2 regions of the Nonomuraea sp. NPDC050680 genome follow, and region 2 is predicted to be linked to the other one. Evidence: riboswitches for the same ligand, from Rfam matches in the RefSeq annotation. Region 2 holds a riboswitch; the other holds the start of a gene.
What was found. A riboswitch is a leader RNA that binds a small molecule or an ion and turns the genes downstream of it on or off. The one in region 2 is predicted to bind cyclic di-AMP.
Positions count from the first base shown of each region.

Region 1: linked by a shared signal. The riboswitch ahead of AB0H88_RS01875 (C40 family peptidase) and the one ahead of AB0H88_RS25400 (C40 family peptidase) in region 2 are both predicted to bind cyclic di-AMP.

Region 1 covers NZ_JBFAIF010000001.1:378,275-393,347, reverse strand. The annotation lists gene AB0H88_RS01895 (response regulator transcription factor) at 1-427, shown strand, start outside; gene AB0H88_RS01890 (phosphotransferase family protein) at 402-1,478, opposite strand; gene AB0H88_RS01885 (NYN domain-containing protein) at 1,632-2,954, shown strand; gene AB0H88_RS01880 (NlpC/P60 family protein) at 3,039-4,013, shown strand; cyclic di-AMP (ydaO/yuaA leader) riboswitch at 4,897-5,055, shown strand; gene AB0H88_RS01875 (C40 family peptidase) at 5,243-5,644, shown strand; gene AB0H88_RS01870 (hypothetical protein) at 5,902-6,897, shown strand; gene AB0H88_RS01865 (M48 family metallopeptidase) at 6,909-8,498, shown strand; gene AB0H88_RS01860 (glycosyltransferase family 4 protein) at 8,495-9,580, shown strand; gene AB0H88_RS01855 (carbohydrate ABC transporter permease) at 9,577-10,494, opposite strand; gene AB0H88_RS01850 (sugar ABC transporter permease) at 10,491-11,363, opposite strand; gene AB0H88_RS01845 (ABC transporter substrate-binding protein) at 11,363-12,652, opposite strand; gene AB0H88_RS01840 (DeoR/GlpR family DNA-binding transcription regulator) at 12,918-13,685, shown strand; gene AB0H88_RS01835 (extracellular solute-binding protein) at 13,888-15,073, shown strand, end outside.
Region 2 covers NZ_JBFAIF010000007.1:220,683-235,755, reverse strand. The annotation lists gene AB0H88_RS25465 (carboxymuconolactone decarboxylase family protein) at 1-130, shown strand, start outside; gene AB0H88_RS25460 (hypothetical protein) at 478-654, shown strand; gene AB0H88_RS25455 (pyridoxamine 5'-phosphate oxidase family protein) at 665-1,285, opposite strand; gene AB0H88_RS25450 (helix-turn-helix domain-containing protein) at 1,318-1,836, opposite strand; gene AB0H88_RS25445 (MFS transporter) at 1,883-3,235, shown strand; gene AB0H88_RS25440 (PrsW family intramembrane metalloprotease) at 3,263-4,360, opposite strand; gene AB0H88_RS25435 (amidohydrolase) at 4,441-5,640, opposite strand; gene AB0H88_RS25430 (TIGR03618 family F420-dependent PPOX class oxidoreductase) at 5,748-6,239, shown strand; gene AB0H88_RS25425 (MFS transporter) at 6,181-7,593, opposite strand; gene AB0H88_RS25420 (MarR family transcriptional regulator) at 7,780-8,271, opposite strand; gene AB0H88_RS25415 (EamA family transporter) at 8,317-9,261, shown strand; gene AB0H88_RS25410 (NAD(P)H-binding protein) at 9,311-9,952, shown strand; gene AB0H88_RS25405 (helix-turn-helix transcriptional regulator) at 10,061-10,828, opposite strand; cyclic di-AMP (ydaO/yuaA leader) riboswitch at 10,951-11,087, shown strand; gene AB0H88_RS25400 (C40 family peptidase) at 11,091-11,762, shown strand; gene AB0H88_RS25395 (nuclear transport factor 2 family protein) at 11,858-12,220, shown strand; gene AB0H88_RS25390 (LuxR C-terminal-related transcriptional regulator) at 12,308-12,559, opposite strand; gene AB0H88_RS25385 (BTAD domain-containing putative transcriptional regulator) at 12,671-14,518, opposite strand; gene AB0H88_RS25380 (ABC transporter ATP-binding protein) at 14,707-15,073, shown strand, end outside.

The DNA.
Region 1 (15,073 bases), on a different contig from region 2:
CGAGGTGGTGGTGCTGACCACCTTCCATGCCGACGCCCAGGTGGTGCGGGCGCTGCGCGCGGGGGCGGCGGGGTTCCTGCTGAAGGACATCCCGCCGCGCGAGCTGGTCGAGGCGATCCGGAAGGTGGCGGCGGGCGAGCCGATCCTGTCGCCCGCCGTGACCCGTCAGCTCATCGCGCACGTCTCCGAGGACGGCGGCGGCGCGGGCCGGCGTACGGACAGGGCCCGCGGGCTGCTGGCCAAGCTCAGCGAGCGCGAGCGTGACGTGGCGCTGGCCGTCGGCCAGGGAAAGTCGAACGCCGCCATCGGCGGCGAGCTCTACATGAGCGTGGCCACGGTCAAGGCGCACGTCTCGCGGATCCTCACCAAGCTGGACCTCAACAACCGGGTGCAGATCGCGCTCATGGTGTATGACGCCAGCCTTTGAGCATCCGCTCGATCGTGGCCCGGTGTAACACCAGGTCATCGGGGTCGTCCGGCATGGGCTGCTCGCCGAAGTGGATCCGGCGCTGCCACACCCTGGCCATGATGGCCCCGTGTCGCAGCGCCGCGTACATCTCGTAGAACTCCATGTCCCGCACCCGATAACCCGTCAGCTCCCGATATTTCCCGCAAACGTCGTCGCGTCGCATGAAGTCGGGAATTCCGGGCATGCCCAGGGCCTCCGTCAGGTCCTGGAAGAATCGGTGCAGGAAGATCATCCACGCCAGATCGAGCTCGCGCGGCCCCACCGCGGCCATCTCCCAGTCGAACACCGCCACCGGCCTGAAGTCGCGATACATCACGTTCCCGATGCGGGCGTCGCCCCAGCAGAGCACGTCGGGTCCCGGGTCGCGCGGCCAGTGCGCCTCCAGCCAGTCGAAGCCCCGCTCCAGCAGCGGGATCCGCATCCCGCCGTGCGCCCACTCGTAATAGGCGCGCTGCTCGTCCACGTGACGGCGCAGCCCGCCCTCCGGGAGTACGGCCAGGTCCCGTTCGGTGAAGGGCGCGTCGTGCAGCGCGGCCACGATCGCCACCGTCGCGTCCTGTAGCCGGCGCCGATCGTGCGGGGCCGCGTCGAGCATCCAGCCCTCGAACGTGTACGGCAGGACATCGGGCGGTACGTCACCATCCTCCCGTTCCATGATGAAAAAGGGCGTGCCCAGCGGGCCGGGGTCAGGCTCGAACCAGAGGGCCCTGGGCGCTGGAATCCCAGCTTTCTCCCTGGCCGAGCGCATGATCTCGAACTGGGCCCGCAGATCGTAGGAAGGGAAGACGGGCACCGCCTCCTGGGCGGGCGCCATCCTGGCTACGCATCGGATGCGCTGTCCGGGCCAGGACGCGGTGAAGAAGAGCGTTTCGCTGGACATGCCGTTTTCCATGGGCCTCGACAGCTCGGACACCGTCACCTGCCGGTCAACTCGCCCGCTGAGCCAGATTCCCAGCCGATCGCGCAGTTCCTCCAGGTCACGGGTGGAGGTGCGCATCTCGTCCGTCACGGTCGGCCTCCTGGATGAACACCGGGTGAACGCGGGTCCCGGCCCAGTCGTATACCCCTAGCAAGCGCTTGTCCATATGCGACCTGCCGTTACGGACAGGTACACGACAGCCGTACCCTTGTCTGAAAGGGCATGTCACGAAGGGACCGTGGGATGAGTTCAGCGGGTGAAGGTCTGTCTCGCCCGCTTCCCGAGCAGGTGAGACTCAACGTCGTCGATCTGGCGGCGCAGGTCCTCGGGTCCATGCCCGCTGCCACGATTCCACCGCCGCTGCGCGGCATCGCCAAGTTCGATCCGCGCAAGCGCGCCAAGCTGGGCAGCGCGCCCATCGCCGCCCAGTTGGAGAACGACAAAGAGTTCCGCGAGGTGGTCGCCGAGTCGGTGGCCGCCGGATGGCCCGAGCTCGTCGCCTCGCTGATCGAGGGCAACGTGCCCCCCGCCGCCGACCCCGTGCTGGTGGCCGCCGCGGCCTATCTGACGCGACCGGTCGGCTGGGCGGAGATGGTCGAGGCCGCCCGGGCCGATCTTGAGCAGTCGGCGGTCGCGGCCGAGGGGACCGAGCGCGAGGAGGTGGTGAGCCGGCTGCGTGAGCAGCTCGCCGCCCAGAAGAGCGCCGCCAAGGACGAGTCCGACCGGCTGCGCGAGCAGCTCAGGGCGGCCCGCGCCGAGAACTCCGACCTGCGCCGCAAACTCCACGAGGCCCGCGAGCGGAGCAAGGCGGCCGTGCGCCGCGCCGAGGAGATGGAGCACGCGGCGGACGACGCCAAGTCCGCCGCCACGGCCGCGGGCAGCGCGGGCGAGTCCGAGCTGCGCCGGCTCCGCGAGCGGCTGGCCGATGTGGAGAAGCAGCTCGAAGCCTCGCGCCGGGCCGCGCGTGAGGGCAGGAGCATCGAGGACGCCCGCGTCAGGGTGCTGCTCGACGCGCTCCAGGACGCCTCCGCCGGGCTGCGCAGGGAGCTGGCCCTGCCCACCATGATCAGCAGGCCCGCCGACTCGGTGGCCGCGCTCACGGGCGAGCGCCCCGGCGTCAGGGGCGTGCCCGCCCGCGCCCTGGCCGACGACGACCCGCAGCTCCTCGACCAGCTGCTCGCGCTGCCGCAGGTGCACCTGATCATCGACGGCTACAACGTGACCAAGACCGGCTACGGCACGCTGACCCTGGCCGACCAGCGCAACCGGCTGATGACCGGCCTCGGCGGGCTGGTCGCGCAGACCAGGGTCGAGGTGACCGTGGTCTTCGACGGCGCCGAGCTCAACGCGCCCGTCCAGGTGGTGGCGCCGCGCGGCGTGCGGGTGCTCTTCAGCGCGCCCGGCGAGATCGCCGACGACCTGATCCGCCAGCTCGTCCGCGCCGAGCCGCCCGGCCGGGCCATGGCGGTGGTCTCCTCCGACCGCGAGGTGGCCGAGTCCGTCCGGCGCATGGGAGCCAGACCGGTTCCGTCGGCTCTGCTGCTGCGCAGGCTGGGCCGCGCCTAGATTACGAATCGGTTGTTGAGGTGAAAGCTCACCCGCCACTTCTGTACCATTTCGCCCCAGATACATTCCCCTGGAGGCGACACTGTGAGGTTTGGCCGGGTGCCACTGGCCGCGGGTCTCGCGATCGGGCTGCTGCTTTTCCCCACAAGCGAGGCACTGGCCGCGCCGAAGCCCACGATCAAACAGGCGAAAGCCAAGCTCAAGAAGCTGAACGACCAGGCCGACAAGGTCGTCGACCGCTACAACACGGCGACCGAGAAGTACAAGGCGGCCCAAGGCGAGTACGGCAAGCTGAACGCCAGCTACAAACGCAAGCTGGAGACGGTCGCCGCGCTGCGCGCCCAGGTCGTCGAGATGGCCGTCGACACCTACAAGCGCGGCCCCGACGCCACCTCCTGGCCCACGATGATCGGCCAGCCGGACCCCACGGGCCTGCTGGGCAGCATGGCGCTCGCGGGGCAGCTGTCGGAGGAGAAGGTGGCGCGGCTGGCGGCCTTCGACCGGGAGAACCGCGGGCTCAAGGGCGAGCGCGACAAGGCCGAGACGGCGCTGCAGGCGGCCGACAAGGAGCGCGACGGGGTCGAGAAGGAGCGCTCGGAGGTCCGCAAGCTGATCGCGAAGCAGAAGAAGCTGCTCGAGAAGCTCGGCGCCTACAAGACCGGTGACCCCAACAGCACCGGCATCAAGTACACGGGCTCGGCCTCCGGCAACGCCGCCGCGGTGCTCAGGTTCGCCTACGCGCAGGTGGGCAAACCGTACGTGTTCGGCGGCACGGGACCGCGCGGCTGGGACTGCTCGGGCCTCACGCAGGCGTCGTGGCGCGCCGGGGGCGTCTCACTGCCCCGCACCACGTGGCAGCAGTGGGCCTGGGGCTCGGCCCGCAAGGTGGATCTGAAGGACCTGCAGCCCGGCGACCTGATCTTCAGCTCGGGGCTTGGTCACGTCAGCATTTATGCGGGCAACGGGCAGATCGTGCACGCCCCCCAGACCGGCGACGTAGTCAAGGTCGTCACCCTCTCCTCCTATGGCGGCACGCTGGTGGGAGCCATCCGTCCGTAGCTCTGCACAGCTTTGTACTAAAACCACCGATTTTTCGGTACGGCAAGCACGGTGAGCCCCACCCGCCGTCCGTGCCTGGGCTCTGTCCAGGGGCACGCTCCTCCGGTGGGGCCCGCTGGGCGCCGTGACGTGCGCCCTCTTGACCCCGGTCCGTGGCTTCAGGCGGCCGTGGGCCGGATGGTCCGCCGATGGACGCTGGCCGATCCATGCGGACACCACCGGCTTGCCGGTCGACGGACCCGGTCTGCTGGTCGACGGACCCGGTCTGCTGGTCAACGGATCCGGTCTGCTGGTCAACGGATCCGGCCGTGGACGGACTCGGCCTGGGTTTAGGGCCTCTGACCGGCTGTTCAGTCGGCTGCGGCCGCTTGTTCGGCGGAACCAGACCGGCTGTTCAATTGACCCCGATCTGCTGTGCAGCGGACCTCCCACGCACGCAGGCCGATGCCGCTGGGCGGATTGGCTGCACGCTGCTCGAATGCCTTCAGCGGGTGACGACGATCACTGATCTCGGTCCGTCGGCGACCCTCGCGTCGCCCACTTCCGCGCATTCGCCGGCACCATTCACTGGTGCCCTGTCGTGTTACTAGCGGGACCAGTGTGACAAGAGTGACAAAAGGGACCTGACAGATCACTGTGTCGTCAAGTGTGAGAAGGGTCACATTTGAGTAACATAACCCGGCACTCCAGCTGCGGTTCGGGACTTTACTGACACCTCTGAGTGATCCTGACAACCCCATGACGGCTTTGCCAGCGCGTTACTCAAGGGCGTAACTTCTGGCGTCGCGGCGAACAAGCCATGGCGTCGCGACTCTCCATCGGGTCCCCGATGTGGACAGATAAGAAATCCGTTAGGTCATCGCCTCTCCACATGTCTTTACGTGGTGGTGGCCTGCCGAGTCCGTGCAGCCAGGAGGCACGGAGCCGGGGACCCAGCGATCCCGCCCTCGGGATCAGGGGTGAATCGGCGCGTATCGCGCCGTAGGGCGACTTCCAGGCCCGAATCCGTCAGCTAACCCGGTAGGCGTTCGTGGAAGCTCCAAGGAGAAATCCTGTCTACCTCCCCCAGTAACCCCCGTCTGTCCCGCATTGCCCTGAGTGGCGCAGCGCTCACGATGACCGTGACGGCCGGAGGTTTGGTCCTCCCTGCCCCGACGGCGCAGGCGGCGACAACGCGTGATGCGGCCGAAGTTTCCCGGACCACCACAGCGGCGAAGGCCGTCACGTCCGTGAAGAAGGCCGCGCAGCAGACAGCGGTCGCTCGGCAACTGGCGAAGGCCCGTACGGCCGTCGCCGTGGCCAAGGACCAGATCGGTGACCCGTACAGCTACGGGGCCACAGGACCTGGTTCCTTCGACTGCTCCGGTCTCGTCCAGTACGCCTGGAAGAAGGCCGGCGTCAAGATCCCGCGCGTGACGAACAGCCAGTTCGCGCGCATCAAGAAGAAGGTCTCCTGGAAGAATCTGAAGCCAGGTGACCTGCTGTTCTTCCATGGGCTCGGCCATGTGGGCATGTATGTCGGCAACGGCAAGATGGTCCACTCGCCGAGGACGGGTTCGACGGTGCGCGTCGAGAAGCTCAACGGATGGCGCAAGGCGTCGTTCGTGGGCGCGGTGCGTCCCGGCCTGTAAGTCCGGCCTGCAAGACCGTCACGAAGGTCCCGTCCCAGCTGGGACGGGACCTTCGCGTGTTCCGGGCTTTCCGTGACGACCGGTCCGGGCCTTTCCGTGACGGCCGGTCCGGACTTTTCCGCGAACGCTGGTCCGGCCTTTCCGCGACGACCGGTCCGGGCTTTTCCGCGAAGGCTGGTCCGGCCTTTCTGCGACGACCGGTCCGGGCTTTTCCGTGACGGCCGGTCTGCGGCGCGGGGCGACTACGATCGGGGAACGTGTCCGTGCAGGTGAGCCGCCGAGTCTTGGTGGTGGGGGTGCTGCTCCTGGCCCTCGCCTCGGCCAGCGCCGCCCCGCACCCGTCTCCAGGGGCGAACGACCTCTCAGCAGCGGTTCGTGACCTATCGTCCGGTAGCCCCGAGCAGTCCGCGACGATCAGTGACGTGCCGCCCGGCGGCCCCGGTCAGCCCGTGACGGATCACGGTCTCCCCTCTGGCGGTCCCGATCGGTCCGCGACCGGCCACAACCCGGCGGCCGATGATCGTGAGCTTCCGGCGGAGGCTCAGGGCCTCTTGGGGGATGGCGCCGAGGTCGTACGAGGTGTGCGTTCCGTCGTCGTCGGTCAGCACGCGGCGCCCGAGTCGCTTCGCGACCTGGCGCGCAGGGCCGATGCCGCCGGGTCGCGGGTCTCCGCCGTGCTCGGCCAGCCGGTGCGGCCCGTGGTGCTCGTGCCCGGCTCGGCGGCCGAGGCTGCCCGGGTGGCCGGGGTGGGGAGTGTCGACGGGCTGGCGGCGGTGGCCGATGGCGGGAGAGTGGTCGTGGTGCCCGAGAACTTCGCCCGGCTGACCCCGACCGGCCGGGACATCGTGCTCACGCATGAGCTCACCCACGTCGCCGCCGGGACGAGGCGGTTGCCGGTGTGGCTCTATGAGGGGTTCGCCGACTACGTGGGCTACCGGGACGCGGGGTTGCCGGTCCGGGTGGCCGCCGCCGAGTTGGCCGCCGACGTGCGGGCCGGGCGCTTGCCGGGCGAATTGCCAGGGCCTGCGGCATTCGCACCGTCCACTCGGGAGCCTGTACGCCTGGCACGGGCGTACCAGGAGGCGTGGCTGGCGTGTCGCTTCATCGCCGAGCGGTTCGGTGAGGGGACTCTGGTGAGGCTCTACCGTGATGCCCAGACAGGTGGCCTCGACCGGGGGCTCACCGAGCTCGGGCTCTCGGCGGGGACGCTGACGGCACGGTGGCGCGACTACGTGCGGGACCAGCTTGCGTAAGGGGAACGCGGATGGAAGATCTGCAGGGCACCGACGACATGCCGCCTGACGACGACGCGGGCCCCGATCAGCACCCGGCACAACCGCCCGGCGACTCCGCCACGTCAAGCGACTCCGCCACGTCAAGCGACTCCGCCACGTCAAGCGACTCCGCCACGTCAAGCGACTCCGCCACGTCAAGCGAGGGCGCCACGCCGGACGACCGTGCCGCGTCAAGCGACCGAGCCACGCCGGACGACCGTGCCGCGCCAGGCGACCGAGCCACGTCAGGCGAGGGCGCCGCGCCGGACGACCGTGCCGCGCCAAGCGATCGCGCCGTGTCCGGTGGCTGGGTCGCGGACGGCGGGGACGTCGCGGTCGGCCGGGCCGGTGCCGGTTGGGCGCTGGTCGTTCTCGGCGTGGTGATTGTGGCCGTGGTGGCGTTCACGACGCCCTGGCGGGTGATGCCCTCGGGCGCTCCCACGGTGGCGCCGGACCCGGCGCGCGACTTCAGCGCCGCCGAGATCGCCAGGGCCGCCGCCTTCGACGCGGCCACGAGCCTGCCCGGCTACCTGTCACTCGGGCTGACCGTGCTGTTCGCGGGGCTGCTCGTGCTCACGCCGTTCGGGGCCAAGGTGTTGGGCAGGTTGCCGGGGCCGTGGTGGGTGCGGGTGGTGCTCGGGGTGGTGGTGCTGACCGCGATCGTCGAGGCGATCAGGTGGCCCCTGGGCATCTGGTACGAGGTGCGGCTGCGCGACTACGGCCTGTCCACGCAGGACTGGGCCGGCTGGACCGGCGACCGGCTCAAGAGCCTGGCCGTGAACGTGGTGCTGCAATCCATCATGGTGCTGGTCGTGGTGGCGCTGGCCAGGTGGCTGCGGCGCTGGTGGATCCCGGCCGCCGCGGGCGCGTTCGCGTTCACCTTGGCGGCGTCGTTCGTGTATCCGGTCGTGTTCGAGCCGCTGTTCAACGACTTCCGCCCGATGCCAGGGGGCGCGCTCAGGGCGAACCTGATGATGCTGGCCGAGCGCGCCCATGTCCCGGTCGAGGACGTGCTGATCGCCGACGCCTCCCGCCGGACGAACGCGCTCAACGCCTACGTCTCCGGCTTCGGCGCCACGCGCCGGATCGTCGTGTACGACACGCTGCTCAAGGCTCCGCAGTCCGAGGTCGAGCTGGTCGTGGCGCACGAGCTGGGCCACGCCAAGTACGGGGACGTGCTGGTCGGCACGCTGGTGGGCGGGCTGGGCGCCGCGTTCGGCACGATTCTGCTGTTCCTGCTCCTGGGCCTGCTACGGCGGCGCACGGGCATCGCCTCGGCGGCCGACCCACGGGCGGTGGGAGTGATCATGGGCTTGATGAGCCTGGCCACGGTCGTCTCGGGGCCGGCCCAGAACGTGGTCAGCCGCCACATCGAGGCCCGCGCCGACCTCCACGCCCTGAACCTCACGAAGGACCCGGCCACGTTTATCTCGATGCAGAAACGCCTGGCAATCACCAATATTTCCGACTTGTCGCCGGATCCGGTGGAATATGCCCTCTATGCATCACACCCCGCCGGCCCCGAACGCATCGCCATGGCCCGGGAGTGGGCCGCGCTGAACGGCCGGCAGCAGCCGTGACCGGTGTGCTCATCGTCACGAACGACTTCCCGCCCCGGCCGGGCGGCATCCAGTCGTTCGTGCACGGGCTGGCCCTGCGCACCCCCGGCGTGGCCGTCTACGCTCCGGCCTGGCAGGGGTGCGCGGAGTTCGACCGCCGCCAGCCGTACCGGATCGTCCGTCATCCCACCTCGCTCATGCTGCCGACCCCGGCGGTCGCCCGCCGGGCCGCCCGCCTGCTGGCCGAGCAGCGGGCGGACACCGTGGTGTTCGGCTCGGCGGCCCCGCTGGGCCTGCTCGCGCCGGGGTTACGGGCGGCCGGCGCGCGGCGCGTGGTGATGCTCACCCACGGCCACGAGGCGTCGTGGGCGAGCGCGCCCCTGTTCCGCGGGGCGCTGCGCAGGATCGGCGCGCACGCCGACGTGGTGACCTACCTCGGCGAGTACACGCGCGCCCGGCTGGCCGCCGCGATCTCGCCGGCCAAGCTGGTACGGCTGGCGCCGGGCGTGGACACCGGCCAGTTCCACCCGGACGCGGCCAAGGCCGAGCTCGGGCTGGCCGGGCGGCCCGTGGTGATCTGCGTGTCGAGACTGGTGCCGCGCAAGGGCCAGGATCAGCTCATCAGGGCCTGGCCCCGGGTGCTGCGGGCGGTGCCGGAGTCGGTGCTGCTGCTCGTGGGCGGCGGGCCGTACCGCAAGAGGCTGGAGAAGCTGGCGCGGGGGCAGGAGTCCGTCCGCTTCACCGGCACGGTCCCGGCGGCGAGCCTGGCCGGCTACTACGCCGCCGCCGACGTGTTCGCGATGCCGTGCCGTACGCGGCTGGGCGGCGTCGACGTCGAGGGGCTGGGGATCGTGTTCCTGGAGGCGTCGGCGACCGGCCTGCCGGTCGTCGCGGGCGCGTCCGGCGGCGCCCCGGACGCGGTACGGCACGGCGAGACCGGTCTCGTCGTCGACGGCACCGACGTGGAAGAGGTCGCCGCGGCCCTGATCGAGCTGCTCGGCGACCCCGAACGGGCCCGGAAGATGGGCGCCCGGGGCCGTGACTGGATCGCCGGCGAGTGGACCTGGGACCAGGTCGCCGCCCGCTTCCACGCGCTCCTTTAGCCCTTGGTGGCCCCCAGCGTGAGCCCGGCGACGAACTGCTTGTGCAGCATCTGGAAGATGATCAGCGTCGGCAGCGCGACCAGAATCGACCCGGCCGCCAGCAGGTTGTAGTCGGTGAAGAACTGGCCGCGCAGGTTGTTCAGGGCCGAGGTGACGGGCAGCTTGTCGCCCGACGACATCAGCACCAGCGCCCACAGGAAGTCGTTGTACATGAAGGTGAACTCCAGCGTGGCCAGCGCCGCCAGCACCGGGCGGCACAGCGGCAGCGTGAGCTGCCAGTAGCGGCGCCACACGCCGGCCCCGTCGACGAGTGCCGCCTCGGTGATCTCCTCCGGGATCGTGCGCATGAAGTTCGACATGACGAACACGCAGAAGCCGAACTGGAACGCCACGTGCACCAGGATCAGCCCGAGATAGGAGTCGTACAGCGACTGCGAGTCCGACAGCCACGAGGGCAGCGGCACGAGTGTGTAGAGGGTGTAGAGCGGGGTGATCAGCACCTGCGGCGGCAGCAGGTTGCCCGCCGTGAACGTGATCAGCAGCGCCTTGCGCCCCGGAATGCGCAGCCGCGCGATCGCGAACGCGGTGAACGACGCCATGAACAGCGTGATCAGCACGCCCGGGATCACGATGATCAACGTGTTGAGGTAGTAGCGGGGCAGGTCGGCCTGGCTCCACGCCTGCCCGTAGTAGTCGAGCGTCAGGTGCTCGGGCAGCGAGAAGTAACCCAGCCGCGAGGTCTCGTCGTACGGGCGCAGCGAGGCGTAGAGCGCCAGCGCGAGCGGCAGGACCCAGCCCAGCGCCACCAGAGCGAGGAAGAGGTGCAGCAGGACGCGCAGCGGACGCGCCCGGCGGCGCACCGGCTCCCGCCGGTCCTGGACCGGGGGCGTGGTGATGGGCGCGGTGAGCGTCATCGTTCCTCCCTGAACAGTTGCGACAGGTAAGTGACGATGAACCCGAGCGTGATCGCCAGCAGGATCACCGCGATGGCCGAGCCGAACCCGATGCGGCTCGCCTCGCCCACGATGTTCTCGGTGACCAGCACCGACAGCAGCTCCAGCCCGTTCCTGCCCTTGTTGATGGCGTAGACGATGTCGAACGCGCGCAGCGCCTCGATCACCGTGATCACCAGCACGATCACGTTGACCGGCCGCAGCGTCGGGAACACCACCCGGAAGAACGCCTGCGCCTCGTTGGCCCCGTCGATCGCGGCCGCCTCCTTGAGCGCGGGATCGACCGCCTTCAGCCCGGCCAGATAGATGATCATCACGTACCCGACGTGCCGCCAGCCGGCCGCCACCATGACCACCCAGATGTTGATCGACCGGTCGCCCAGCCAGTCCACGGTCAGCCCGGTCACCGCGTTCAGCACGCCGTAGTCGGAGGAGTAGACGAGCTGTGCGATGAACCCCACGACGGCCAGCGACAGCACGACCGGGGTGTACAGCGCGCTCTGGTACACGCGCGACAGCCGCAGCCGCCGGTCCAGCAGCACCGCGCAGAACAGCCCGAACGGCGTCGCGACCAGGCCGAGAAAGCCCAGCCAGAGCACGTTGTTACGGATGGCCGACCAGAACGGCGGATAGTCGTTGACCAGGTCGGTGTAGTTGCGGCCGCCCACCCACTCCATCGGCTTGATGCCGTTCCAGTCGGTGCCCGACAGCCCGATGGAGGCCAGCGTGGGCCCCCAGATGAGGCCCACGTTGACGATGACGGCCACCCCCAGCCCGATGACCAGGATGGTCACGTCGCGGGCGGAGTAGCGACGGGTCTTGGCGGCCATCAGCGGAAGATGTTGGTCTTCTGCTTCTCGATGCCGGCCAGCAAGGAGTCGATCTCGTTCGGCTTGCCGACGAACGACTGCAGCGACGGGATCATCACGGTCGAGGCGAAGTCGGGCCGGGTGTCACGGTCGAGGAACTGGGCCAGATGCGTCGCCTTGGACACCAGCTCGGCGCCGCGCTTCTGCAGCGCGCTGTAACCGCTGGTGTCGGCCTTGGAGCTGGCGGCCAGGGTGCCCGGGTCCAGCTTGGTGGCGACGTTCTGCGAGGTGCCCAGGGCCAGGTGCTTGAGCACCGCCTTGGCCCCGTCGACGTTCTTGGCCTTGCCCGAGATCATGTAGCCGTCGATGGGCGCGTCGATGGAGTCGGTGCCGTATGCCGGATTGATCTCGGGGAAGGTGAAGAAGTCGATGTCGTCGCGCTCGTTCTCCGGGAACTGCTGGGCGACGAACATGCCGAGCAGGTACATGCCCGTCTTCTTCTGCTGCAGCGCCTGCCCGGCCTCCTGCCAGGTACGGCCCAGCGCGGCGGGCTGGTGATACTCCAGCAGCCCGCGCCAGGTGTCGAAGACCTGTTTGACCCTGGGGTCGGTCCACGACTCCTTGCCGCCCATGAGCGAGATGTGGAAGTCGTAGCCGTTCGTCCGCATGTTGATGATGTCGAACGTGCCCATCGCGGGCCAGCCGTCCTTGTCGGCGAACCCGATCGGGATCAGCCCGTCGGCCTTCATCTTCTTGGCCAGCGCGGTGAACTCGTCCAGCGTCTTGGGCGGCTCGTAGCCCTTCTCCTGCCACACGCTCTTGCGATAGAAGACCGCCCACGGATAGTACGTGAACGGCACGAAGTACTGCTTGCCGTCGGTGCCCGTCGAGGCGGCCTTGAAGGCGGGCGTGTAGTCGCTTCCGATCTCCTGCCACACATCCGAGATGTCCGTCGCGAGCCCCTGCTCGGCGAAGAACTGCATGCGATATCCGGCGAACCAGGTGAAGACATCGTCCGGCGTGCCTTTGAGGTAGCGGTTGATGTTCTCCTGGAAGGTGTTGTGGTCCACAGTGTTGATCTTCACTTGGGCCTGGGTGAAGCCCTTGAGCACGGTTTCGAGGGACTTCTTGGGAATTTCGTCCGAGGCGTTGGAACCGAACGTGACCGTGCCGAGGTTTCCGGACGACTTACCACCCGGTGGCGCGGCGGGCTGGCTGGAGCCGCAGCCGGCCAGGACGGCCGGGACACCGAAGGTGGCGGCCGCGCCGAGCAGCAGGTTGCGACGGGAGATCGGCAGACGTTGGACCATGGTGGTTCCTCCTTGCCAGGATCCTCAAATTCCCCCGAATTCGCTCGATTTCCTTCAGAGAAGAGCACACCCAACCGGCTGTCAACGCACGATTTGATGTCGAACAGGCCGTCCGGAACCGTCACCACCGAGCGCGGGCCTTGAACTCCGCAGGTGGCGTGTCATGATGCGTCCGAATGGCATGTCGAGAAACCGTCGGAAATGTCGGAAATGTCAGGTAAATGTCGGGGGAGTGTCGAGAAACTGTTGGGAACTGGGTGATGCGATGCTCGCCGTCCAGCGACAGCAGACGATTCTGGAGCTCGTACGGCTGAACGGCGCCGTCAAGGTGGTCGACCTGGTGCGCGAGTTCGGCGTCTCGGACATCACGATCCGCCGCGACCTCGAACTGCTGGCCGAGCGGGGGCTGCTGGCCAAGGTGCACGGCGGCGCGACCGTCATCGGCGCCGGCTCGACCGACGAGCCCGGCTTCGCCGCCAAGTCGGTCCAGCAGGAGGAGGAGAAGCTGGTCATCGCCCGCCGCGCCGCCGGGATGGTGTTTCCGGGCACCGCCGTGGCGCTCTCGGCCGGGACCACGACCTGGACGCTTGCCCACCAACTGGTGAACACGCCCGGCCTGACCGTGGTGACCAACTCGGTGCGCATCGCCGACGTCTTCCAGCACGGAGGGCGGCCGGACCAGACGGTGGTGCTGACGGGCGGCGTGCGTACGCCCTCGGACGCGCTCGTCGGCCCGGTGGCGGTGGCCGCGATCCGGCTGCTCAACGTGGACGTGCTGTTCCTGGGCGTGCACGGGATGACCACGCGGGCCGGGTTCACCACACCGAACATGATGGAGGCCGAGACCGACCGCGCCCTGGTCGAGGCCGCGAGCAGACTGGTCGTGCTGGCCGATCACACCAAGTGGGGGACCGTGGGTATCAGCACGATCGCCCGGCTCAGCGAGGCCGACGTGGTGATCTCCGACGGCGGGCTGCCCGAGACGGCCAGGACCGCGCTGTCCGAGCAGGCGGGCGAGCTGGTCATCGTTTGATCTTGGCGGTGCGGGTACGGGCGCCCTCCGCATACCAATCCGATCACATGGCATGTGCTGGGCCGGAGTGATCCTACCTTTCTGTACGATCAAGCCTTATCTTTGCAATGCTTAGCTGTTACCCCTAGTAGTGGTCCTACCTATTCACACGCATCATTTTGCGCACCCATCGAATGATCGGATGAGTGAGAAGGGTGGCACAGTGAATAAGCTGTTCGCGGCTGGGCCGATGGCCCTCGCCGTGGCTCTCGCGCTTAGTGCCTGCTCAAGCAGTTCGCCCAGTGGAGGCCAGTCTTCGGCGCCGGCTTCCGGCGGCAAGCAGAAGGTCTCCTTCCTGGTGTTCCCCTCGCCGAACCTGCCGGAGTCGTACTGGAAGGCCCAGGTCGATCTGGTCACCAAGGCCAACCCCGACCTGGAGGTCGAGCTGGTCGCCGCGCCTTCGGAGTCCGAGCGCAACGACTACGCCAAGCAACTGGCCGCTTCTGGGCAGTTGCCCGACGTACAGATCGGCATGCAGGACCTGATCGCCCTGGAGCCGAGCCTGGCCACGTGGACGCCGGAGGAGCTCAAGGACTTCCTCTGCCCGACCTGTGGCGCGGTCAACGGGAAGATCCTCCAGCTGCCGACCAACACGCAGACGATCCCGAATGTCTACTACAGCAAGAAGCTGTTCCAGAAGGCCGGCATCGCCGAGCCGCCGAAGACCTACGCCGACCTGCTGGCCGATGCCGAGAAGCTGAAGGCCAAGGGCATCACCCCGTTCGTGTCCGGCGGCGTGTTCGTCACCTCCCAGCCATGGACCGCCATCCTGGCCACGGACCTGTACGCCAAGACGCCCGACTGGATGACCAAGCGGCGCAACGGCGAGGTGAAGTTCGCCACCGACCCGGCCATGAAGGCCGCCACGCAGAAGTTCACCGACCTGGCCACCAAGGGCTACCTCGACAAGCGGCAGATCGGGCAGGACTATCCCAAGACGCAGGAGGCCTTCCTCGGCGGCAAGGGCGCGATGTACCCGATGGGCAGCTGGTTCGCCGCCGCGGCCGACGCCTCGCCCGTGAAGGACGATATCGGGGTCTTCGCCTGGCCCAGCGACGACGGCACCCTGCACATGCCGACCTTCACCGGCGGCGGGCTGTCCGTCAGCGCGACGGCCAAGAACATGGCCGCGGCCAAGAAGTTCGCGCTGGCCTTCCAGCTCACCAAGGAGAACCTGGACGCCTCGGTCAAGGCCGACGCGCTCTTCCCCGCGATCAAGGGCTACACGCCTCCGTCGGACACGGGCCCGGTGTTCAAGGCCGTCTACGACCTGTGGCAGAAGGCGCTGAACGAGAAGGCGACCGTCCCCGCGTTCAGCTGGGAGGCCGGCGACACGGCGATGCTGCCGG
Region 2 (15,073 bases):
TGACGAGGTCTGGCAGGAGGCGGCCGAACACTACGACGAGCAGCAGCTCGCCTCGCTGATCGTGGCGATCGCGATGATCAATTCCTGGAACCGGATCGGCGTCACGGCCCGGCTCACGCCCGGCGCCTGAGTATTTCCGCCGGGGGGAGGCACCTCCCCCCGGTAGAAATGCATGGAACGACCGGACGTCCCCGGTTAGGTTGTGGCACATGGCGGCTGCAACTCGCTGCCAAGCCACCGTCAAGCGGTGGCGCGCACAGTGCGTGTAGAGGCTGTCGAAGGCGAGTGCGAGCGGGGGCAGATCATGAGACGCGTGCGAATCATCAAGTCGGCGAAGCGGCGACAGGACCGGAACACGGGCCTGGACCTGCGGTCCCCATCCGGCCGCCGACTACCTTACTGAATCGCTACTTACACCTATCTTACCGAGGCAGCTGTAGATAACATAGGTAACAAGAACGTCACGGGGGGCTCACGATGAAGAGACTAGTGGTGGTGCCGCCACACGTCGCCCGGCACAAGATCCGCGACATCCGGTCGGGAGAGCGCCGCAGGCCTGTCGCGCGCGATCACGATCCCAAGGTCGTCGATCTCCAAGCCTACAGCGGCCGCAACGTCATCCGGCTCCCCGACGGCCCCACCCCCGCCGCCTGATTCCCGAGGGTCAGCCGTAGAGCTTCTTGGCGTAGGTCTCGCCGTAGTAGCTCTCCAGCTGCTCGATGGTCTCCTCGACCTTCTGCACGTCCTTGACCAGGGTCGCGTGCGAGGGCAGGGCGTCGGCCTCCCAGCTGTCGGGCTTCCACAGCGCCGAGCGCAGGAACGCCTTGGCGCAGTGGAAGAAGATCTGCTCGATCTCCACCACGAGCGCCAGGTGCGGGCGGTGGCCCTTGACGATCATGTCGTCGAAGAACGGCGCCTCGCTGATCAGCCGGGCGCGACCGTTGATCCGCAGCGTCTCGTTGCGCCCGGGGATCAGGTAGATCAACCCCACGTGCGGATTTTTCAGGAGATTGCGGAAGCCGTCCGCCCGGCGGTTGCCCGGCCGGTCGGGGATGGCGATCGTGGTGTCGTCGATGACATACGTGAACCCGGCCGGGTCACCTTTGGGCGAGACGTCGCAGGTACCGTCGACGTCGGAGGTGGCGATCAGGCAGAACGGCGAGCTCGCCAGCCACTGCCTGTCACGCTCGTGCAGCTTCGGCCGGTCCTTGGTGGCCGCGCGGGGCATCACCTCGCCCAGTAGTTCGCGCAGCTCCGCTTCCGACTCGATCTCCACCCAGCTCATACCGTCTCCCTTCGGGGGTTTCGCCGATTGTCTCAGGGAATCGGGTGGAGCATCCGATGCGGGGTACGCAGGGCAACGCTGACCGGATCGTTCCTGATGCCCTTCAGGCCCGGGCCGGGGCGTACCTCCGTTTCCCCGATCGGCACCTGCACGCCGCAGGCGGCGCAGCGGGCGGCGCCGTCGATACGGGAGCCGCAGGTCAGATGGTGGAAGACGCGGCGCGGGCCGGTTCCGGACAAGTGGCGCTCGCCCCACTCGGCCAGGGCCAGGACCGGTAGCCAGAGCTCGTGGCCCACGGGAGTCAGGACGTACTCCTCGCGCGGCGGCGCGTCCTGGTAGCGGCGTTTGTCGAGGACGCCCGCCTCGACGAGCGTGGCCAGCCGCTGCGAGAGCACCGCCCGGGGGATGTCCAGGTGGGCGAGGAAGTCGCCGAAGCGCCGTACGCCGTACATCGCGTCACGCACCACCAGCAGCGTCCAGCGCTCGCCGATCACCTCCAGCGCCCTGGCCAGCGAGCAGTCCTGAGCGTCGTAGTTCTTGCCCAGTGCCATGACACCTCCCTCAGTTCGTTCATTGAACTATGGTAGCTTGCGCGGCATGAGTTCAATCACTGAACCGGTGCCGGTGATCGCTCCCGGCCGGCGAACGCTCGCCGTGGCCTCGTCGGCGCCTCTGCTTGTGCTGACGAACTTCACGGTGCCGACGGTCACGCTGCCGCTGACCGCGCGGGAGCTCGGCGCGGGCCCTACCGGACCGGTGTGGATCCTGGGCGCGATCTCGCTCGGCCTGTCGGCGCTGCTGCTGGTCTCCGGTGGTCTGGCCGACGACTACGGCCGCAAGCGGGTGCTGGTGGCGGGCACGGTCGTGCTCGCGGTCGCCAGTGTGGTGGCCGCGTTGAGCACGACCGTGGTGGTGTTCGTGGCGGCCCGGCTGGTGCAGGGCGGCGCGAGCGCGGCGATGCTGGCGGCGAGCCTCGGCATCGTGGGCCACGCCTTTCCCTCGGGGACGGAGCGGGTGCGGGCCACCGGTCGCTATGGCGCGATGATCGGGCTGGGCACCATGGTGGGGCCGCTGCTGTCCGGGGTGCTGGCCGAGGTGACCGGCTGGCGGGCGGCGTACTGGCTGATGGCGGCGTGCGCCCTGGCCCTGGCCGTGGTGTCGGCGCGCACGCTGGAGGAGTCGCGCTCCCCCACGCCCCGGCGGTTCGACGTGCCCGGTGTGGTGCTGCTCAGCCTGGGCGTCGCCGCGCTGCTCGCGGGCGTGACCGAGGGTCGCCTCGGCTGGTCGCGGCCGGTGGTGCTGGTGGCGTTCGCGGTGGCGGCCGGGCTGGTGACGGCCTTCGTGCTGGCCGAGCGGCGGCGGGCGGAGCCGCTGATCGACTTGGAACTGTTCCGGCGGCCGGTGTTCCTGGTGGCGACGGGTGGGGGGCTGGTGGTCGGCGCGGCGGTGGTCGGGCTGCTCACCTACCTGCCGACCGTGCTGCAGACGGCGCACGGCATGACGCCGCTCGGGACCGCGCTGCTGTTCGTCGTGTGGTCCGGGCTGTCGTTCGTGGCCGCCCTGCTGGCGCGGTACCTGCGGCTGCCCACCGCCGCGCGGCTGGCGCTCGGGCTGGCGCTGACGGCGCTGGGCTTCGCGGGGCTGCTGGGGCTGGGCGGGGAGTTCGTGCCCGTGCTCGTGGTCGGCGGGCTGGCGGTGAGCGGGGTCGGGGCCGGGGTGATCAACTCCTCGATCACCCACCTGGCGATCGAGAGCGTGCCTGCGCATCGGGTCGGCATGGGGTCGGGCGCCAACAACACCGCCCGGTACGTGGGCAGCTCACTGGGGGCGGCCGGGGTGGCGGGGGTCATCGGCGGGTTCGGTGCGCAGCAGGGGGTGGTGGTCGCGGTGGCGGCGTGCATCGCGCTGACGGCGGCCACGGCCGTGGGCGCACTCCTCACCCGCCACTGAGCCACCTCTCCAGGTGGACAACAGTGGCTACCAGCGCCGGGCCTGGCTCAGGGCGTCGAGCAGCACGTCGCGCTCGGCGGCGAACCCGGCCGGGTCCGCGCCTTCGCGTTCGGCGCGCAGGTGCAGCATGGTCAGCTCGGTCGCCGCCTGCTGGAAGTCGCCCATCGCCTGACCGAGCCCCACGCCCTTGGCCCACTTGCGCGCGGCCCGGCGGGCGGACAGCGTGCTCAGCATCTTGATGTCCGGCGGAGTGAGGAGCCCGGTGGGCTGGTACGCGGGCAGGTAGGTGCTCATCTTGCCGACCAGTTGCCTGCGCTCGCGTACGGTCACCAGGACGAGCCCGATGAGCGCTCCCATGATCACCAGGTAGGCCACGCCCAGCCAGCCGAGCGACTGGAGCGTGGCGGTGCCGTTCCAGAGCCCGTGCAGGAAGACCGCGCCGAAGTAGCCGAGCGGGATGGCCGCGAACCGCGCGGGGCCGCGGCGGGTGAGCGCGTACGCGACGCCGAGCCCGGTCATCGCGGTGTAGACAGGGTGGCCGAGCGGGTCGATCAGCCCCCTGATCACGAACAGCTGCATGGCCCCGCCCACACCGTTCTCGGTGAACGCGCCCAGGTAGTAGCCGACGTTCTCGACGACCGCGAAGCCCAGGCCGGCCATCGAGCCGTACACGATGCCGTCGGTGAGCCCGTCGATCTCCCGCCTTCTGACCAGGAGCAGCAGCAGCGCCGAGCCCTTGAGCGCCTCCTCGATCACCGGGGCCAGGAAGGCCGTCCCCAGCTGGTCGACGGTCTGCTCGCCGAAGCCGGCCCTGGCGAACATCGCCTGGCCGGCGAGGGTCAGCACGATGCCCAGCACGATCGCCACGCCCGCGCCCCACGCGAACGCGAAGCCCAGGTGCAGCCCTGGCTCGGGCTCCAGCCGGTCGAGCGAGAGCACCGCCGCGAGCAGCAGCGGCAGGGGCGCCAGCGCGAGCAGCATCGACAGGCCGAACCCGAGCGGGCCGCCCTTCAGCAGCATGCCGACCAGCACGATCACCGCCAGGGCGCTCGAGAGCACCAGGCAGATCAGGAGCGCCTTGCTGGGCCGCTGCGGGAGCGAGGAAGGTCGGGTCCGTAGTGTCATCGCCATACCTCTTTTCGGACGGGCTCCCACTATGGATCGGGCCCGTCGACAGACGCTTGACGATTACTTGCCGACCATGATCACCGCGTGGCTTCCCGGTAGTAGGGATCGGCGGCCCCGTCCGCGTACGAGTACACCTCGCGGCCGTCGACGAAGACCCGCAGCGCCCGGCTCATGATGTCCAGCGGGTCGCCGGACCAGATCACCACGTCGCCGTCGAGCCCGGGGCGCAGGGCGCCCACCCGGTCGTCGAGGCCCATGATGCGGGCCGGATTGACGGTGATGGACCGCAATGCCACGTCCCGGTCCAGCCCCTCCTTGACCGCCAGCGTCGCCTGGTGGACCAGGAAGTGGATCGGCACCACCGGATGGTCGGTGGTGATCGCCAGCTCGACCCCGGCGCGCGCGAGGATGCCCGGATTGCGCAGCGAGCGGTGCCGGAGCTCGACCTTGGAACGGCTGGTGAAGAGCGGCCCGATGATGACCGGAATGCCGCGCTCGGCCAGCACGTCGGCGATCAGGTGCCCCTCCGTGCCGTGGTTGATCACCACCCGGTAGCCGAACTCGTCCGCCAGCCGCAGCGCGGTCGCGATGTCGTCGGCCCGGTGCGTGTGCTGGCACCAGGGCAGCTCGCCGTCGAGCACGCGGACGAGGATCTCCTGCGTGGCGTCGCGCTCGAACGGCTTGCCCTCGTCGGCGGCCGCGGCCCGCCTGGCCCGGTAGTCCTGCGCCTTCATGAACGCGTCGCGGATCACCGCCGCCACGCCCTGGCGGGTGGCGGGCAGCCGCTTCTGGTCGCCGTAGACGCGCTTGGGGTTCTCGCCGAGAGCGCTCTTCACGCTCACCGGCTCCCGGACCAGCATCTCGTCGACGGTCCGCCCCCAGCACTTGACCGCCACCGTCTGGCCGCCGATGGGATTGGCCGACCCCGGCTTGATCACGGCGGTGGTGACGCCGCCGGAGAGCGCGTCGGCGAAGCCCAGGTCGGCCGGGTTGATGGCGTCCAGAGCGCGCAGACGGGCGCCGTTGGGGTCGGTCGTCTCGTTGGTGTCCTGGCCGGCCCAGCCCTCGGCCTCCTCGTGCACGCCCAGGTGGCCGTGGGCCTCGACGAAGCCCGGCAGCACCCAGCCACCGGCCGCGTCGACGACAGGGGTCCCCGGCGGTATCTCGACCTCGCGGCCGACCGCGGCGATCTTCCCGTCCTGGATCAGCACGGTGCCGCCCTCGATCGGATCGCCATCGACCGGCACGACATATCCGCTGGTGATCGCAAGATTCATAACAGCAACCTACATTGGCCGATATTTCGGCATTTAGCAGTCAGGGCGCTTCGCTCCTTGACCAGGGCTTCGGTAGGGTTTCGGCAACAGGGCAAAAGGAGAATGAATTGGCCGAGGACCAGGCCGCCTACGAGCCCGGCCCCAGCAGCCTGCCGGACGAGGACCTGTCCCACCTGCTCAGCCAGCAGCGCTTCGGCGCGCTGGCCACGCTGGGCGCCAACGGCCGCCCGCACCTGTCGACCGTCGTGTACGACTGGGACTCCGACCAGCGGGTGGTGCGCGTCGCGACGGTCGACGGCCGGCTCAAAGTGCGCCAGCTGCACAAGGACCCGCGCGCCGCCCTGTACGTGGCCAGCGACGACTTCTGGTCGTACGCCGTGGCCGAGGGCCTGGCCGAGCTGTCGCCGGTGAGCGTCGAGCCCGGCGACGAGGTGGGACGAGAACTGCTGGCCATGCGGTCGGGACGTCCGGCGGGCCTCGAAGACCCGGTGGGCGCGGCCGCGTTCCTGGGTCAGGCCGTCGCGGACCGGCGGCTGGTGATCAGACTCCGGGTGTCCCGGCTGTACGGGACGTCGCTGCCGGCGCCGCCCGCCGGATAGCCCGCCGCCTGTTGTAGGCCACCACCGCGACCACGGCGAGGATGAGCGCCAGATCTATGGCGGCCGACCAGCGCATCGCGCCGATGTGGTCCCCGCCGGCCGAGGCCGCGAAGAAGACCGCCCCGATCACCGCGACCCCGCCCGAGCCCCCGAACTGCTGGGCCGTGCTGAGGAAGCCCGAGCCGATGCCCGCCTGGTGCGGCGCGACCTCCACCAGTGCCGCCCCGATGAGCTGCGGGATCACCAGGCCGTTGCCGAGCCCCACGAGCACGAGCGCGGCCATGATCCACGGCAGCCCGGCCCCTGCCGTGCCCAGCAGCAGCGCCAGGCCCGACGCGGTCACGAGTCCGCCGATCATGACGACCGTCAGGCCGTACCTCCCGACCAGGCGGGTCCCCAGCAGCGAGCTGATCGTGAACAGCACGCCCATCGGCGCGAACGCCAGCCCGGCCTGGAACGCGGTGAGCCGCAGCCCGCCCTGGAGCAGCAGCGTCAGCGTGAACATGAACGAGGCGAAGTAGGCCATGAACGCGGTGATCGCGCCGACGCCCGCCAGGTAGGAGTGCACCTTGAGCAGCGCCAGGTCCAGCACCGGCTGACCACCGCGCCTGCCGAGGACGTACTGCCAGCGCAGTGTCAGGCCCAGGAGGGGCACACTCGCGCCTATGCAGACCCACGTCCACGCGGGCCAGCCCGCGCCGTTGCCGAGGCCGAGCGGCACCAGGACCAGCGCCAGCCCGGCGGCCAGCCCGGCCGCGCCGAGCAGGTCCAGCCGTGAGCGCCCGGCCGGCTCGACCCCGGGCAGCAGCCAGGCGGCCAGCGGGACCACGACCAGGCCGACGGGCAGGTTGATGAGGAAGATGACCCGCCAGCCGAGCCCGAACAGGTCGGCCGACAGCAGCAGCCCGCCCAGCACCTGGCCGGCGATCGAACCAAGACCGCCGGCCGCGCCGTACCAGCCCACGGCGCGACGCCGCTCGTGCGGCGGGAAGACCGCGGAGATCATGGCGAGCACCTGCGGCACCATCGCCGCACCGGCCAATCCCTGCAGCAGGCGGGCGGCAACGAGCTGGGCCGGGTTCAGCGCGATCCCGCACAGCAGCGACGCGATCGTGAACGCGACCACGCCGCCGATGAACATCCGCCGGTAGCCGTACCGGTCTCCTAGCCGCCCGCCGGTGATCATGCCCGCCGCGTAGGTGAAGGCGTAGCCGCCCACGATGAGCTCCAGGGCGGCGGGGCTCGCGTGCAGCTCGCGTTCGAACGACGGCGCGGCGACGTTGACCACGAAGAAGTCGAACTGGGCCATGAACCAGGCGGACAGAAGCACGGCCAGCGTCCCGCCGAATCTCATTCCCATCAGGCTAGGCCCTTGCCGCCGGCCGGGATCGGGCGGGGCGGGCAGAGTGGGAGCATGGATCATCTTTCCTACTTCGGCCGGGAGGTCCTCGCGTTCGAGGCGGCGTACCGGACCGCGGGCTCCGGTCTGATCCCTCGTCCCGCCCGTCTGAGCGATCCCCCGGCAGGCGGCCTACGCCGGTCAGTCCAGGGTGTCGCCCAGTGACTCCAGGAGCTCCTTGAGCTCGCCGGCCAGGGCGGCGCGCCGGGGCTCGGAGAGCGCGGCGAGCAGCCGGCGCTCGGTCTCGACGTGATCGGGCAGCGCCCGGTCGATCAGCTCCCGGCCCTCCTCGGTGAGGGCGACGTGCACGACTCGGCCGTCCTTCTCGCTGGGCGTACGTGACACCAGGCCCCGGGACTGTAGGCGGTCGAGGCGCTGGGTGATCGCCCCCGAGGTGACCATCGCCGACTTCATGAGCTCGGCCGGGGTCAACGACCGTCCATTGCGCCGCAGCGTGGCCAGCACGTCGAACGACGCCGAGTCGAGCTCGTGAGCGCTGAACGTACGGGTCAGCTCCGCGCCGATCAGCCGTGACAGCCGTGACAGCCGCCCGATGATCGCCATCGGCGACACATCCAGATCGGGGCGCTGCTCGGCCCACTGCTCCAGCACCCGGTCAACATGATCAGCCACACCACCACCCTATCGGATGTCTTAGCGATGAGATACATTGTCTTAGTGCTAAGAAATCGACTTGCCCTGATCATGGTGACCGCGCTGGCCCCCGCCATCTGGGGGACCACCTACCTCGTCACCACCGAACTGCTGCCGCCCGGCCGCCCGCTCCTGGCCGCGGTCGTCCGGGCCCTGCCCGCCGGGCTGCTGCTCCTCCTGCTCACCCGGCGCCTGCCACAAGGGGTGTGGTGGTGGCGCGCGCTCGTCCTCGGTGCGCTCAACATCGGGTTGTTCTTCGCGCTGCTGTTCATCGGCGCCTACCGGCTGCCCGGCGGGGTGGCCGCGACCATCGGCGCGGTGCAGCCCCTCCTGGTCGCCGGTCTGTCCTCCGGCCTGCTCGGCGAGCGCCTGTCCGCGCGTACGGCGATCGCCGCCGTGGCGGGTGTGGCCGGTGTCAGCCTCCTCGTCCTGCGGGCCGACGCCCGCTTGGACGCCGTCGGCATCGCCGCGGCCGCCGGGGGCGCGATCGTCATGGCCACCGGAGTCGTCCTCAGCAAGCGGTGGACCTCACCGGCGCCCCTGCTCGCGACCACCGGCTGGCAGCTGGTGGCCGGCGGTCTGCTGCTGCTCCCGGTGGCCCTGCTCGTCGAGGGACCGCCGCCCGCCGCACTGACCCCGGCGAACCTGACCGGGTACGCCTACCTCGCCATCATCGGCTCGGCCGTCGCCTACTCCCTGTGGTTCCGCGGGATCCGCGCCCTGTCCCCCACCCACGTCACCTTCCTCGGCCTGCTCAGCCCGCTGGTCGCCACCGCGCTGGGCTGGCTCGCCCTCGGCCAGTCGCTCACCGTGGCCCAGATCGCAGGCGGGCTCGTCGTCGTGGCGGCCCTCATCGCGGCCCAGACCAGCGGCCCTCGTCGCGGCCCAGACCCTCGTAACGGCCCAGAGCAGAAGCCGCCCGGCCAGGCGGACGCGCCCACTCGTGATCGTCTGATCCCTACGCGCTGACCGTCCGATCCCCACCCCCTCATCTCTCACTGCTCATCAAGGAGAAATCATGCGCATCACCGTGTTCGGAGCGGCGGGCAGCGTCGGCGCTCGTGTGGTCGCCGAGGCGCTGTCCCGCGGCCACGAGGTCACCGCCGTCGTACGCGACCCGGCCCGCTTCCCCTCACTGCACCCCGGCGCCCATCCCCAGGTCGGCGACGCCGCGCATGTGGAGGACGTGACCAGGCTCGGCACTGGTCAGGACCTCGTGATCAGCGCGACCCGCCCGCCCACCGGCCGCGAGCACGACCTCGTCACGACCGCCAAGGCGCTGCTGGCGGGGCTCGCGGGGACCGGCGTCCGGCTGCTGCTCGTCGGCGGGGCGGCCGGGCTGACCGTTCCCGGCACCGGTGGGCGTACCGTGCTCGACGACCCGCGTTTCATGTCCGACGCTTACCGTGACATCGCGCGGGCCTGCAACGATCAGCTCGAAGTCTGCCGCGCGGAGACCGGCGTGGACTGGGCGTACCTGAGTCCGGCCGCGCTGCTGACGCCGGGCGAGCGTACCGGCGTCTACCGGCTTGGAGCCGACGAGCTGCTCATGGACGCCGAGGGGAACTCGGCGATCTCCATGGAGGACCTCGCGGTCGTGCTGCTGGACGAGGCGGAACAACCCAGGCACCACCGGGTCAGGTTCACCGCCGCGTACTGACGTCAGCCGACCTCGCGGACGCGGTCGCAGAACAGGCACAGGGCGCCGCTCGCCGTGGTCTCGACCTCGCTCGCGAGACGCCGGCTGAAGGTCGGCAAATCAGTGGCCTCAACGATCCCCGACCAGCCGCGTGGTCTCGTCGTCGGCGGGGAAGTACGCCTCGACGGCGACCCCTTCGAGCGTGATGTCGAACGCCGCGCCGAACGTCGTGATCGTACTGAAGAAGCAGAGCTCGTCCCCCCGATGCGTGATCCGTACAGGCAACGCGATGTCGGCGGGGTCGGGCAGCGGCGCCTGGCCATCGTCTCCATAGGTCAGCAGCTCCTCGTAGAGCGCGCTCAGCTCCGGATCCCCCGCACGGGCGACCTGCCTGGCGAGCCGGGGCAGCAGGAACCCGCGGACCTGCGCCAGGTTCCGCACCCGCGGCGCGAACCCGTCCGGATGCAGGCCAAGCCGCATCATGTTCACCGGCGGCTCCAGGAGGGCCGGGTCCACGTCGTCGAGGAAGACGTTCATGGCGTCGTTGGCCAGCAACAGGTTCCACCGGTGATCCAGGGCCATCGCCGGATACGGCTCGTGCCCGCGCAGGATCCGCCGGAGCGCCTCGTACGCCTTGCCCAGGTCAGGGTCGTCAAGCGGGCGCTCGGGATAGATGGGCGCGTAGCCGGCCGCGAGCAGCAGCCGGTTGCGCCCGCGGAGCGGCACATCGAGCTGCTCGGCCAGGCGCAGCACCATGGACCGGCTGGGGATCGTCCGCCCGGTCTCGACGAAGCTGACGTGCCTCGCGGACACGTCGGTCTGGAGGGCCAGGTCGAGCTGCGTGAGTCCGCGCCGGTGCCGCCAGTCCCGCAGCAGCTCCCCTATCGGCTGATCCATGTGCATACTGGCCGGTTCTATCTGGTCTAACGGGGCGGTGTCGATTACCTGCCATGTCATTCCCGTCCCCCTCGGCGGATGACCGATTTTAGGTAGTTTACAAGTCTTTGACCGTTTTGTTAGTGTTCGTCCCGCCTAATCCACTCACCCGCGTGGAGCCGGGGACCCAACTTCCCTCTGGGGCGAATCGGCATCGCCGTAGGGCCGCTTCCAGGCCCGAGCCCGTCAGCTAACCCGGTAGGCCGTATGGAAGGACACAGCAGTGGCTCCCCTCGCCATCTGCCTGGCGGCTGCCGTCGCCGGGCTCACTCTGGCCGCTCCAGCTCACGACCCCACCACCCCTACCGGACCCACCACCCCAGCCGGGCCCATCACCCCAGCCGGACCCACCACCCCGACCGGGCCCATCACCCCTACCGGCACCGAGAGCAAGCCCGTCCAGCAGAAGCGCCAGACCACTCCTGCCTGGAAGATCGCCCTGAAGTTCGCCATGAAGAAGCGCGGCATCCCGTACGTCTGGGGCGGAACCAGCGACAGCGGCTACGACTGCTCCGGGCTCATGCTCAAGGCGTACAAGCACGCCGGGATCGAGTTGCCGCGCACCACGACGGAGCAGTACAGCGCGTTCTCCAGGAAGATCTCCTGGGACAACCTCAAGCCAGGTGACCTGGTCTTCTTCCACGGACTCGGGCACGTGGGGATGATCTCGAAGCCCGGATACATGGTGCACGCGCCGCACACCGGAGATGTGGTCAAGGAGGAAAAGCTCTCCGACTGGCGCAGGGACTCGTTCGCGGGCGCCGTACGGCCGGACCCCAAGGGCGTGCGGCTCTCCATCGAGCAACGCAAGAACCCCGCACCCTCGACGCTCACCCCCGCCCTGTGGCCGACGGCGTGGGGTCCGCGCCTTCCTCTGAAGGTTCCCGCCCCGTAGCGCCCCGGCGAGTCGCCGCACCAGGCCTTACCTGCGATTCGCCTTTACATCCCAGGTAATCGACACCACCGCGCGGCCGCTGTCAGCGTTCTCCCATGACGAGCGGCAAAGAACTGATCATGTCCGGCTTCGCGGAGTTCGCCGCGGGCAACATCGAGGTGCTCCAGACGCTCCTGCGCGAGGACTTCATCGAGCACAGCCCGGGCAACCCGTCGGGCAGGCGCGCCTTCATCGACTTCATCACAGACTCCCCGCTGGCCACCTCCCGGCTGGAGCTCAAGCGGGTCGTCGCGGAAGGCGATCTCGTGGTGATGCACTACCACCTGATCCCTCGGGAAGGCGGGCGCGGGCTGGCGGTCGTGGACTTCTGGCGCGTCGAAGACGGCCTGATCGCCGAGCACTGGGACGTGGTCCAGCCGGTCCCCGAACCGGCGGAGGTGCCACACGGCATGTTCTGACGCGGCTCCCCCACCCCGGCGGGCCATCGCATGTGCCATCACGCGTGAACGACGACGATCCGTCGCTCCTTGGGGAAGCGGGGTTCCTCAAGGAAGCGGCTCGGAGACGCCCGGTGGCCAGATGCCGACGTCCAGGAGTTTGTGGGCATAGGAGTACGCCACGAGCTGGCTCCGGTTGCTGCAGGCGAATCGGTCGAGGAGCTTGCTGATCCGCTCTGCCACCGTATATCGGCTGAGTTTCAGCTCGCGGGCGATTCTTGTCGTCGTATATCCCCTGGCCAGCAGGACGATCAGTCGCGTGTCGCGATCAGTTACCAGATCGTCGAAAACAAGATCCATAGCAAGTCCCGGTTCGGATCGCCTTGGCCAGAGGCGCCCCTGGTGAAGCACCTCTGTGTGCAAGCTAGAAGCGTCTGCTTAATCAGCGGTATGGCCGGACCATGCGACCGGTTAAGGATCGGCCCTGGCGAGTTGCCCTTGGAAGATCTCCGCGTAGAGATTCCTGAGTACGGGGCTGGGGTCGATGCCGAGTTCGGCCACGAGATGCCGGCGTACGGTCTCGAACTGCGAGAGCGCCTCCGGCGCGCGGCCGCAACCGGCGAGGGCGGTCATCCTCGCCGCCACGAGCCGCTCGCGTGCGGGAAAGAAGGGCACCAGGTCGTCGAGCCTGTTCAGCACCTCGACGTGGCCGCCCCGCTCGATCTCGAGTTCCGCCCAGTCCTCATTGACCGTGAGGTACAGGTCGGTGAATCTGCCGACCGCCTCATCGACCAAGGCGACACCCGAGAACTCCGCGAGCGGTTCACCGCCCCACAGGCGCAGGGCGTCATCGAGCGCGGTCAACGCGGCATCGGCGTCGCCCCTGCGCCGCATGTCCCGGCCGGCGCCGGCCAGCCGCCGGAACCTGAGGAGGTCGAGTTCGTCCGGCCCGGCGTCGAGACGATATCCCCAGCCTTGGTAGGAGATCCGATCCCCGAAACTCCGCCGCAACACCGAGACGTGGACCTGCAGGTTCTTGCGTGCCGTGGGGGGCGGGCGCTCGCCCCACAAGGAATCGATCAGCTGGTCCGTCGGAACCACCTGGTTCGGGCGGGAGAGCAGGATGGCCGCCAGCAGCCGCGCCTTCCTGGCGCTGACGTGCACGATCGTGCCGTCCACCCGCACCTCGAGCGCGCCGAGCACGCGGGCGTCCAATCGCGAGGTCACGGCTTTCGCCCGCTTGATCCGGTCGGTGCCCAGCGCCAGGAATCCGGCCAGATCGATCGGCGCCGAACCTGCCCTGGCCACCTGGCGGTGGAGCGTACGCACCGTGGAAAGCGTGGCGATGGAGACGTCGTCGACACCGGCCTTCGCTTCGAACCACCGCCAATCGCCGTCGCGATTGACTTCGAGGAAGACCGGCCCTTGCCTGGTCAGCAGGAAGTCGAAGGCCCCGTAGCGCAGGCCCCAGATCCCGGCGAGCCGGTGCACCGCCGCCACCACGGGCTCCGGCGCCGCCGCCGGAGAGACCGTGACCGACGCCGCGTCGCACCAGATCGCCTCTGGCGACGCTTTGCCGACGCGAAAGGCCCGGATCTCGCCATCCACGAAGTAGACGCGCAGCTCCGCCCAGTGGTCGACGTACTCCTGGACGATCATGGGCGCGTCGCGCGCGGGCAGCTTTCTGGCCGCGACGCCGGCCACGATCTCCGGGAAGACCCCGTGCAGGGTGCCCGGTTCGGTCTCGACGAAATGCTGGTCGAGGGCCTTGACGATGATCCGGTCGCTGGCCAGCGCCGCGCTCGCCGCCCCCAGGTCGGTCGTGGCGATCGTGCGCGGGGTACGGACCCCTGCCTCTGCCGCGCCGTCCAGCTGAACCAGCCGCCCCAGATCGCTGCCGCCGGGCAGCCGGGCGGCTGACAGCGACGACAACTGGTCGATGAGGGCGGCCCACGAGTCGACCCGGAACAGGGACGACGCCGAGCCGTTCTCCCCCTGCACGGCCCGCGGCGAGAAGTGCCGTACCCAGGTGACGGTGGGGATGATGCGGCGCCCGTTCACCGTCAGCGAGCCGTCGTCGAGCCGGGTCAGGATCCGCAGAGCGCCGATCGACCCGGCGTCGATCCGCACGCTCGGCACGCCGAGCGTGCGCAGCCCGCGCTGGAGCACGGCGAACTCGGAGAACCCCGCGCGATCCACGAGGACCACGCACGGCAGGGTGGCCGCCGGGTCGCTCTCCTCCGGAAGCTGCCAGGTCACGCCGGGACTGCCGGCCGGCATGCGCAGGGTGTACGGAACGCGCGAGTGAACCGGGTCCATGTGCCGATGATGATCACACGCGGCGTGATCGCACAATGTGCCCTCTGTCGTTCGGCATACCGTCCCGGATAGCCCACGTTTGTGGGGTTGTGTCACCCGCTGATCGCCGGTCCATACTCGACCTGCAACACATCTCCAGCAGCCGACAACCTGCACGTTTGGCAGAGCGGGAAGTGAAGGGTGGTGCCGTGTCGAGCGATGTGGTGACGGCCGTGGGGCTGACCAAACGCTATCGGCGCAGCGAGAGAGCGGCGGTGGACGATGTCTCGTTCGAGATCGCGCAGGGAGAGACCATCGGGCTCCTGGGGCCCAACGGCGCCGGGAAGACGACCCTGATCAAAATGATCTGCGGGGTCACCACCCCTACCTCCGGCCACGTCCGCGTCTTCGACGCCGATCCGGTGCGCCAGCCGGTGGCCGCCAAGAGCGGCATCGGGGCGATGCACCAGTCGGGCCCCTTCGACATGATGCTGCCGGCGCTCGACAACCTGCGGATCGCCGCCCGCTTCCGCGGTCTGAAGTGGCGCGCCGTGCGGCCGTGGGCGCTCGAACTGG